DNA from 3 places in the Affinirhizobium gouqiense genome. Region 2 is predicted to be linked to each of the others. Evidence: predicted binding sites of a transcription regulator. Region 2 holds the regulator's gene; each other region holds the start of a gene.
The links. Region 2 encodes LexA, which represses DNA repair genes until DNA is damaged. Its sites were predicted from a motif close to TGTTCNNNNTGTGTTCNG; they were not measured.

Region 1 (3,263 bases), on a different replicon from region 2:
GCCGTCGACCACGTTGAGCAAGAAGACCGCCCGCCATTCCTGCCCCTTGGCGGAATGAATGGTCGAGAGGATCAGATAGTCTTCATCGCGCAGCGGTACGCCGGCCTGATCGCTCGTCGCATCCGGTGGATCGAGCGTCAGTTCGGTCAGGAAGCGTTCGCGGCTCGGATAGCCACCTGCGATCTGCTCCAATTGCAGAAGGTCGCCCTTGCGCGTATCGGCATCCTCGTGAATGCGGTCGAGATGCGGTTCATACCACTGCCGAGCCAGGCCGATCTCGCCTGGCCAACCGCCGTCCGCCTTGCGAAGGCCAGACAGCAGCGCAATGAAGGCCGGCCAATCCTCGCCGGTCTTGGGCGGCGCCGGAATTTCGGACAGCGAGTGGAGGGGCTCCGGATCCTGTGCGATCGTGTCGAGGATGCGAGCGGCCGTCTGCGGTCCGATTCCCGGCAGCATCTGAAGGAGACGGAACCCGGCCACGCGATCGCGCGGGTTCTGGGCGAAGCGGATGGTCGCCAGCAGATCCTTCACATGCGCGCTGTCGAGGAATTTCAGGCCGCCGAATTTCACGAAGGGAATATTGCGGCGGGTGAGTTCCACTTCGAGCGTGCCGCTATGGCTGGAGGTGCGAAACAGCACGGCCTGCTGCTTCAGCGGCATGCCGACTTCGCGATTGGCCAGAACCTGCTCGACGATGTAACCGGCCTGGTCCGTCTCGTCCTTGACGGTGACCAGGAGCGGACGCTGCTCCGACTGCCGCTCGGTCCACAGGTTCTTGGTGAACCTCTCGCGGGCAAGATCGATGACGCCGTTGGCGGCGGCCAGGATTGGCTGTGTCGAGCGGTAATTGCGGTCAAGCGTGATGACATCGGCAGGATCGGGCGAGAAGGACGCAGGAAAATCCAGGATATTGCGCACCGTCGCGGCCCGGAAGGAATAGATCGACTGGGCATCGTCGCCGACCACGGTCAGGCCCCGGCCGGCCGGTTTCAGACCGAGCAGGATGGAGGCCTGGAGCCGGTTGGTGTCCTGATATTCATCCACGAGCACGTGATCGAAGCGCCCGCCAATATCCTCGGCCAGATCAGGATCGGACATGACCTGCGCCCAGTAAAGCAGGAGGTCATCGTAATCGAGGACATTCTGGGCCTGCTTGGCATCCACATAAGCGGCGAAAAGCTGTTTCAACTGCGCTTCCCAGCCGACCGCCCAGGGATAGGCGGATTTCAGCACCGCATGGATCGGGCTCTCGGAATTGACGACGCGCGAATAGATCGCAAGGCAGGTGCCCTTGGTCGGAAAGCGGCTTTCGGTCTTGGAAAAGCCGAGCTCGTGGCGCACGAGGTTCATCAGGTCGGCGCTGTCTTCGCGATCATGGATGGTAAAATCGACATCGAGGCCGATCTGCTCGGAATAGATGCGCAGGAGGCGCGCACCGATCCCGTGAAACGTGCCGGCCCAGGCGAGAGCATCGGTCATGATTGCGGCATTGTCTCCCAGAACCTGCCGGCAGATGCGCTCCACCCGTCGACCCATTTCCGAGGCGGCGCGGCGCGAAAATGTCATCAACAGAATCCGCCGGGGATCCGCGCCGTTGACGATGAGATGGGCCACCCGGTGCGCCAGCGTATTCGTCTTGCCGGAGCCCGCACCGGCAATGATCAGCAAGGGACCGCCGATGACGCCCTTTTCCGGGCCGACACCATGCTCCACAGCCAGACGCTGCCTGTCATTGAGCTTTTCAAGATATGCCGTCATGTGTCCCCAGAATGCACTCTCTACAAATCCCGCCGGATTGGCCTATCTGCCCCGCCAGCTGAATGCCGTTCGCGGGCGGATGCGCCGCAGACCCGGCCGACGCCGAAGCCAAGCGGCGACCGCCTGTCCCGGATCCTCGGTTAGAATAGTCGGAACAAATAACGAACATAGCAGGATGGCCGTCCGCTGCAAAGCCCTGACTTCGAAGGTGTGTCAGTCGGCGAGCGGAAAGGCGCCGGAGACGCGGGACAAAAGCCGCTGCATTCGCCTGACCATGGGCGAAAGCACGCAGGGCTTTGGCGGCTTGCCTGCCGCCTCTCCTCAAAGGTTCCGCAGGTTCAGCCGCGCGATCAGCGGCAGGAGCTGGTCGCGCGCGTGCTGGCGGTGATGGCGTGCCGCGCCGCTTGCCTTTTCCGCGTCGCCCGCTTCGATGCCGGCGATGATGGCCAGATGCTCCTTGGATGATTGAGACGGCAGAGGCCGGAGCGTCAGGGTAAACATGCGTGCCCGGTGCAACTGGTCGGCCACCGTGCCCGCCATCCGCATCAGGCGGCGATTGCCGCTGCTGGCCACCAGCAGCTCGTGGAAATGTTCGTCCGCCAGCGCCCATTCCTTCAGGTCCTCCTTCATGAGGGCCTTATCCATGGCAGAGGTGGCCTGGCGCAACTGCTCGGCCACAGGCTGTCTCTGTTCGGGAGGAAAAGAGGCGATGCGGGCGGCGGCTGCGCCCTCCAGCGCGATGGTCACCTCGTAGATCTCGTCGATATCGGTTGCCGACAGGGCCCGGATGATGATGCCTTTTTTGGGAAGAATGCGGACCAGCCCATCCTCCTGAAGGCGCGCCATGGCTTCGTGCACGGGCGTGCGGCTCATGCCGAGCTGGCGGGCGATTTCAACCTCGGCCGCCTGGTAGCCGGGCGGAAAGACATTGGAGCGGATCGCTTCGCGTATGGCCTGATAGGCCGCCGTGACACGCCCGGCGCTCGAGGCCTCGGCAGGCGGCGCATCCTGATCGCCAATCGGGGCATACAGGTTTTCATTGGGTCTGATCATGGCCGCCTCGTTCATGTGCACATTCATCTTCTACGCGAAACGCCGTTGACAAGCAGCCAATCCTCTATAAATTCTTTCTTGCATGCAAGATAGCATGGAAGACATCCGGTGTGGAGGCAGCGGATCACGATCCACAGGAGGAGAGGATGACTATAATTCGCATGGCATTGGCCGCGGTGCTTGTAACGGGTGCCGCCGGCACCGCCGGAGCGCAGGCCGTTTACCCCGACAAACCGATCACCATCATGGTCCCTGCCGCGGCCGGCGGGCCGAGCGATGCGGTGGCGCGCCTGGTTGCACAGTCCATGTCGCAGACCCTTGGTCAGCAGGTCCTGATCGAGAATATGGGCGGGGCCGGCGGTTCTTTGGGCGCGGCCACGGTGGCGCAGGCAGAACCGGACGGCTATCGGCTTCTGCTCTACCATATCGGCACCGCGACCTTCGCGGCCCTC
Region 2 (3,263 bases):
GCTGTCGAGAATCTCGCGCGCGACGATATCGGTAATGGCTGTCATGAGCTTTTCCTGCTGGTAAGTGCGGTGGAAATCACTGCCTGTCTTATCCAAAGGCACAGAAAATACAATGGCAGGAGCATGACAGCCCGACCCCGTCCTGCGGATGGCGATGGCAGCACGCCATCCGCGCCGAAGACGGCTATCCAGCCGGCCTCTGCTCAGACCGTCTTGGCGACCGTGTCGAGCGCCATCAGCCGCTCCAGCAGGCGTTCCAGATCCGCCAGGCGGACCATGTTCGGGCCATCGGACGGCGCGTGATCGGGATCGTCATGCGCCTCGATGAACAGGCCGGCCACGCCGACCGCGACGGCTGCGCGGGCAAGGGTCTCGACGAAACGCCGCTCGCCGCCGGTCGAGCCGCCCTGCCCTCCCGGCTGCTGCACCGAATGTGTCGCATCGAAGATGACCGGAGCGCCGAGATCGGCCATGATCGGCAGCGACCGCATGTCGGAAACCAGCGTGTTATAGCCGAAGGATGCGCCCCGCTCGCACAGGAGCACATTCGGATTGCCGCTTTCGGTGAACTTGGCCAGCACATTCTTCATGTCCCAGGGCGCCAGAAACTGCCCCTTCTTGACATTGATGACACGGCCGGTCGCGGCGGCGGCGACCAGGAGATCGGTCTGCCGGCACAGAAAGGCGGGGATCTGCAGCACGTCCACCGTCTCGGCAACGATCGCGCATTGCTCCTCGGTATGGACGTCGGTGAGCACCGGGAAGCCGAATTCCTGCTTCAGATCCGCAAAGATCTCCATCGCCTTTTCCAGGCCGATTCCTCGTTTGCCCGCGATCGACGTGCGGTTGGCCTTGTCGAAGGAGGATTTGTAGATCAGGCCGATGCCGAGCCGGTCGCAGATCTCGCGGATGGCGCCGGCCATCATGAAGGCGTGGTCGCGGCTTTCCATCTGGCAGGGACCGCAGATCAGCGAAATCGGTGCCTGATTGGAAAAGCGGACCTGGCGCGCCCCGTCGCCGACCACAATCTCGGAATTGGCCTTGACCGTCATCATCAAATCCTCACATCCGTTCGCCGCAAGCGGGCGGCGCGCCGCGGGGCGCTTTGCGCGCCGGCCCGGCCTGTTTGTCTTTCCTGACGCTAGCCCTTAGCAGCGGCCAGTATCTCTGTCACCGACAGATCGGCATGGCGGGGCGCATTTGCAAATCGTCAAGCCCGCCGCGCATTTTTGGGCCAGAAAGCAGCATCACGGCTTGCGGAACACATGTGGAACAGATAGTGTCCGTTCTGGATTTGTTTCCATTGGGGCTTTCGACGATGCTGACTCGCAAACAACAGGAACTGCTTCTGTTCATTCATGAACGCATGAAGGAGTCCGGTGTACCTCCATCCTTCGATGAAATGAAGGATGCTCTCGATCTCGCGTCGAAATCCGGCATTCATCGCCTGATCACCGCGCTGGAAGAGCGCGGCTTCATTCGCCGGCTTCCGAATCGCGCCAGGGCGCTTGAAGTCATCAAGCTTCCCGATGCCTATACCCCGCCGGCGCAGCCGCGGCGCGGCTTCTCGCCCAGCGTGATCGAAGGCAGCCTTGGCAAGGCGCCGCCGAGCAAGCCGGCCGCACCGCAAGCGCCGGTGGACGACCAGCGCTATTCGGCCAATGTGCCGGTGATGGGCAGAATCGCTGCCGGTGTGCCGATCTCCGCCATCCAGAACAACACGCATGAGATCAGCGTCCCCATCGAAATGCTGGGCAATGGCGAACATTACGCGCTTGAGGTCAAAGGCGATTCGATGATCGAGGCCGGCATTCTCGACGGCGATACGGTGATCATCCGCAATGGCAGCACGGCCAGCCCGGGCGATATCGTGGTGGCGCTGGTGGATGATGAGGAAGCGACCCTGAAGCGGTTCCGTCGAAAGGGCGCCTCGATTGCCCTGGAGGCGGCCAATCCCGCTTATGAGACGCGGATTTTCTCGTCGGACCGGGTCAAGGTCCAGGGCAAGCTCGTGGGTCTCATCCGCCGTTACCATTGATCAGGCGCCGGAGATGGTCCGGCAGGTGATTGTCGAAGCTGCGCGTGGTCCAGGCATAGGTGCGGTGGATCTGCCAGGGACGGAGTTGCTCCGTCTCGACGGGCATGGCGGCTGTCATCGACCAGGCTTTGCGATCGGCACTTCCGCCAAACTTCAGCGTCACGGCTCCCAGTCGACGCAGGTGATCACCGGTGATCAGGACGGCGCCCGAGCGGCAGGCCTGCATTCGCGATCGTCGTGCGATGACGAGATCGGCGCTGTCGCAGGCGGAGCCGACATAACGGGCATCCTCGAGAAGCACGATGCGCACGCCGTCGCTGGTCCGAATGAGGCAGGCCTTGCCCCGGAGGCAGCTGAAATGACGGCCGTCGCTGCGCTGAAGCCAATGGCTGAGCTGTGCCTTCATTGACGTCAGCTGATCATGCGTCAGCACCTCCTTCACCCGCGGCTTAGCGGAGGGCTTATCCTTCTCCCGCGGCCTTGCGCCGCCTCGATGGTCCCGGCGAGCTTCGGCGGCAGACGTCCTGCTATTGTCCGTCACCTCTTCTGCCGGTCTCGTCGTGGTGATGCGGTAGGCATTCTGCCATTGCCGATAGAGGAATTCCGGTGCGTGCGCGCGGCTGATCATCGCCTCCTTATCTGAGAGAACGGCCGCCAGTGTGCCATCCTCCGAAATCAGCAGGTCGGGCGGCGGCATCACCCGGGCCAATCCGGCCAGAGCGAGGGCCGCAGCCAGGACAGGCAGGCCGATCAGCTTCAGCTGGGTGCGCAGGAGGACAAGGCAGGTCAGGCCGAGGGAGGCCAGCGGCAGAAAAAGCGCCGGCGGCTGTCCCGTGGCCGCGATGCCGCCCCAACTCGCCACATGCGTGGCAATGGCGATCACCATATCGACAGCCACGCCCATGAGGGAGAAGACGGGGCCGTCCAGGCCAAGCGGCATGGCCAGCATGCCGATCAGGGCAGCGGGCATGACCACAAAGGAAATCAGCGGCATGGAGGCCAGATTGGCCGCTAGGCCATAGGTGGTGATCTGATGAAAATGCCCTGCCGAGTAGATCGTGGTGGAAAGTCCACCGATCAGCGAGGTCATGAAGGCCTCCAGCAGCAGCACCCACGCAAAGCGGCCCGCCGTTGCCACCAGCCACAGGAGCCCGGGTCGACGCGGCTGCCGGCCCATCTGCGGCGCCCGCCGGCGCTGGGCGCGCGTATAGACGGCCACCAGCGC
Region 3 (3,263 bases), 560 kb from region 2:
CGACATCCGGCAATTCCCGCACCTCGACGCCGACAAAGGCGGCAAGGCCGGCGACGACAAGCAGGGTGTTGAGAACGGCCGCCAGAATTGGGCGGCGGACGAACAGGGCCGTGAACGTGGATTTCGCCTGGGTCGAGGCGTCTTCGCGCGCATCGCTCATGTCTGTTTTGCCTCCGCCACTTTCGGATTTGCCTCGCCTTGGATCTGTACCGGCTGTCCCTCGCGCACGCGCTGCAGGCCCTCGGTGACGACCTTGTCTTCGGGCGTCAGCTCTGCATCGACCAGAACCCTGTCGGGATTGCGCTGGATGATGCGGACCCGCACTTTTTCCGCCGTTCCGCCGGTGACCTTCCAGACATAGGCGCCTTCGGCATCCCATTGCACGGCCAGCGGATCGACAGCCGGAAAATCATCGCCGGCAAAGCGGAGGGAGACGGCAAAGGACATGCCGGCGCGCAGCAGATCCTCGCCATTTTCGATCTTGGCCCGCACGCGAATGGTGCGGCTTGCCGAATCGACCCGGTTGTCGATCGAATCGATCTCGCCGGAAAAGGATTGGCCCGGACGGCTGACGGAGCTCGCCTCCACCGCAAGACCCGGCTTCAGCTGGGTGACGAACCGCTCCGGCGCCCAGAAATCGACGAGGATCTGCGAGCGGTCGTCGAGCGTCACAATGCTCGTCTGCGTCGTGACATTGTCTCCGACATTGACCGCGACGATCCCCGCGACGCCGTCGATCGGCGCCACGATGTCGCGCCGCTTCAGGTTGAGTTCCGCCGTGGCCAACGCCAGCTCGGCCGATTGTTCGGCGATCTGCGCATCCAGCACGTCGAGGCGGGCAACCGACCGCAGGTTCTTGTAGGATTGCGACCGCTCCCGGGCGCTATTGAGCGCCACGCGCGCCTTGTCCCGCTCGATCAGCTGCTCGTCATTATCGAGACGCGCCAGCAGATCGCCGGTCTTGACTCGCTGGCCGGAGCTGACGAGAATTTCGCTGATTGTGCCGGTGCTCTGCGGCATCACGACAACAGTCTGGATGGCGCGTCCATCGCCGATCGCCGCCAGACGGTCATTGACCGTTCCGGCCTCGACCGCTTCGGCCACCACGGTTGTAGCGCGACCGCCCTGCCCCCCGCCACTTCCCTGACTGTTACCTTGGCCGTTACCTTGGCCGCCCGCCTGACGACCAGCCTGGCCACTGCCCTCGCCTGCCGAACCGGAGCGCCCATTGGCCGCCGACCCCGCACCGCCGGCTGCCTCGCCGGCCCGAGCATTCTCCGCCTGTTGCGGAGCAATAAGCGCCACCAGCGGCTCCGGGACACCCAGCGACACGAAGCTCGAAGCCGTATCCGGACGCAGGAAAAGCCAAAGACAGGCGCCGACAAGCAGCACGGCGAGACTGAGGAGCACTTGCTTCCAGATGCGCATTCAAAACTCCAAGGGACAGACTGGACGATCCGATCGCGGCAGACGCCATTCATAACGGTCACGGACACGAACCGGATCAGGCTCGGCAGCGAGTGTTTGAGGCGCGCGCCGAACCGGAAGGCCCATATCAGCAAATTATTATATTCAATCAGACTTTCGGCAATGGCAGCATGCCCTACCTTACCAACTTGTCATGTAGAATCCATCACGCTGGCGTGAGCGCGGGGTGATCGGCCGTCTTTTTGCCATGCCAGGGCCTTGTTGTGCCCTGATCTTGCACCTTGCAGGCTGTACATAGGGAATGAAAGCAGAACATCATCTATGGCCATGTTCGTCCAGAACCGTTAGATTGTCGCCATGACGAACAGTTTCGATGACATTCCGTTCTTCGACGAGGAACCGGACCACGCGCCGCGCAGCAAAACCGGCCAGGCCAATTCCAACCCGGCTGTAGAAGCAGCCGGCGGATTGGGCATTGCCGCGCGTGCCATGGCGGCGCGCGACCAGAACCGGGCGCCCGACTATCTCTCAGGCCTCAATCCGGAACAGCGCGAGGCGGTCGAGACGCTGGATGGCCCGGTCCTCGTATTGGCCGGCGCCGGCACGGGCAAGACGCGCGTGCTGACGACCCGCATCGCCCATATCCTGGCGACAGGCCGCGCCTATCCCAGCCAGATCCTGGCGGTGACCTTCACCAACAAGGCGGCGCGGGAGATGAAGGAACGCGTCGGCGTCCTCGTCGGCGGCGCGGTGGAGGGCATGCCCTGGCTCGGCACCTTCCATTCGATTGGCGTGAAGCTCCTGCGGCGCCATGCCGAGCTGGTCGGATTGCGCTCCGACTTCACCATTCTGGATACGGACGACGTCACCCGTCTGATCAAGCAGCTCATCCAGGCGGAAGGCCTGGACGACAAGCGCTGGCCGGCCCGCCAGTTCGCCGGCATGATCGATGGCTGGAAGAACAAGGGCCTGACGCCCAAGGATATTCCCGAGGGCGATGCCCGCGCCTTCGGCAACGGCAAGGGGCGCGAACTCTACGCCGCCTATCAGGCAAGGCTGAAGACGCTGAACGCTTGCGATTTCGGCGATCTTCTGCTGCACCCGATCGATCTCTTCCGCCGCAATCCCGATGTGCTGAAGGATTATCATCAGCGGTTTCGCTATATCCTGGTGGACGAGTATCAGGACACCAATACCGCCCAGTATATGTGGCTGCGCCTGCTTGCCCAGCGGCCGAAGGACGTGGCTCAAAATGTCTGCTGCGTCGGCGATGACGACCAGTCCATCTATGGCTGGCGCGGCGCCGAGGTCGATAACATCCTTCGCTTCGAGAAGGATTTCGCCGGCGCCAGGGTGATCCGGCTGGAACGCAATTACCGCTCGACGGAGCATATTCTCGGCGCCGCCGGCCATCTGATCGCCCATAACGAAGGCCGCCTCGGCAAGACGCTGTTTACCGAACGCACCGATCCGGATGACGAGAAGGTCATCGTGCATGCCGCCTGGGATTCGGAGGAAGAGGCCCGTGCCGTCGGCGAAACGATCGAACAGCTGCAGCGCGGCGATTCGACGGGCAAGAAGCACAATCTGAACGACATGGCGATTCTGGTGCGCGCCTCCTTCCAGATGCGCGAGTTCGAAGACCGGTTCGTCACGCTCGGCCTCAATTATCGTGTCATCGGCGGCCCCCGCTTCTACGAGCGCCTCGAAATCCGCGATGCCATGGCCTATTTCCGCCTGGTGTGCCAGCCCGCCGACGACCTGGCATTCGAACGCATTGTCAATACGCCGAAACGCGGCCTGGGCGATACCACGGTCCGGGCGCTGCATGATTA

Region 1: a site for LexA is predicted at 1,909-1,926, ahead of QTJ18_RS06465 (ATP-dependent helicase). Genes of this name have one in related genera too.
Region 3: a site for LexA is predicted at 1,726-1,743, ahead of QTJ18_RS15220 (ATP-dependent helicase). Genes of this name have one in related genera too.

Annotation. Positions count from the first base shown of each region.
Region 1 covers NZ_CP129381.1:1,138,955-1,142,217, reverse strand. Annotated here, with positions in the region: gene QTJ18_RS06465 (ATP-dependent helicase) at 1-1,758, opposite strand, end outside; gene QTJ18_RS06460 (GntR family transcriptional regulator) at 2,080-2,811, opposite strand; gene QTJ18_RS06455 (tripartite tricarboxylate transporter substrate-binding protein) at 2,958-3,263, shown strand, end outside.
Region 2 covers NZ_CP129382.1:846,507-849,769, reverse strand. Annotated here, with positions in the region: gene eno (phosphopyruvate hydratase) at 1-45, opposite strand, end outside; gene kdsA (3-deoxy-8-phosphooctulonate synthase) at 204-1,055, opposite strand; gene lexA (transcriptional repressor LexA) at 1,319-2,038, shown strand; gene QTJ18_RS12470 (ComEC/Rec2 family competence protein) at 2,019-3,263, opposite strand, start outside.
Region 3 covers NZ_CP129382.1:1,405,859-1,409,121, forward strand. Annotated here, with positions in the region: gene QTJ18_RS15210 (efflux RND transporter permease subunit) at 1-160, opposite strand, end outside; gene QTJ18_RS15215 (efflux RND transporter periplasmic adaptor subunit) at 157-1,428, opposite strand; gene QTJ18_RS15220 (ATP-dependent helicase) at 1,786-3,263, shown strand, end outside.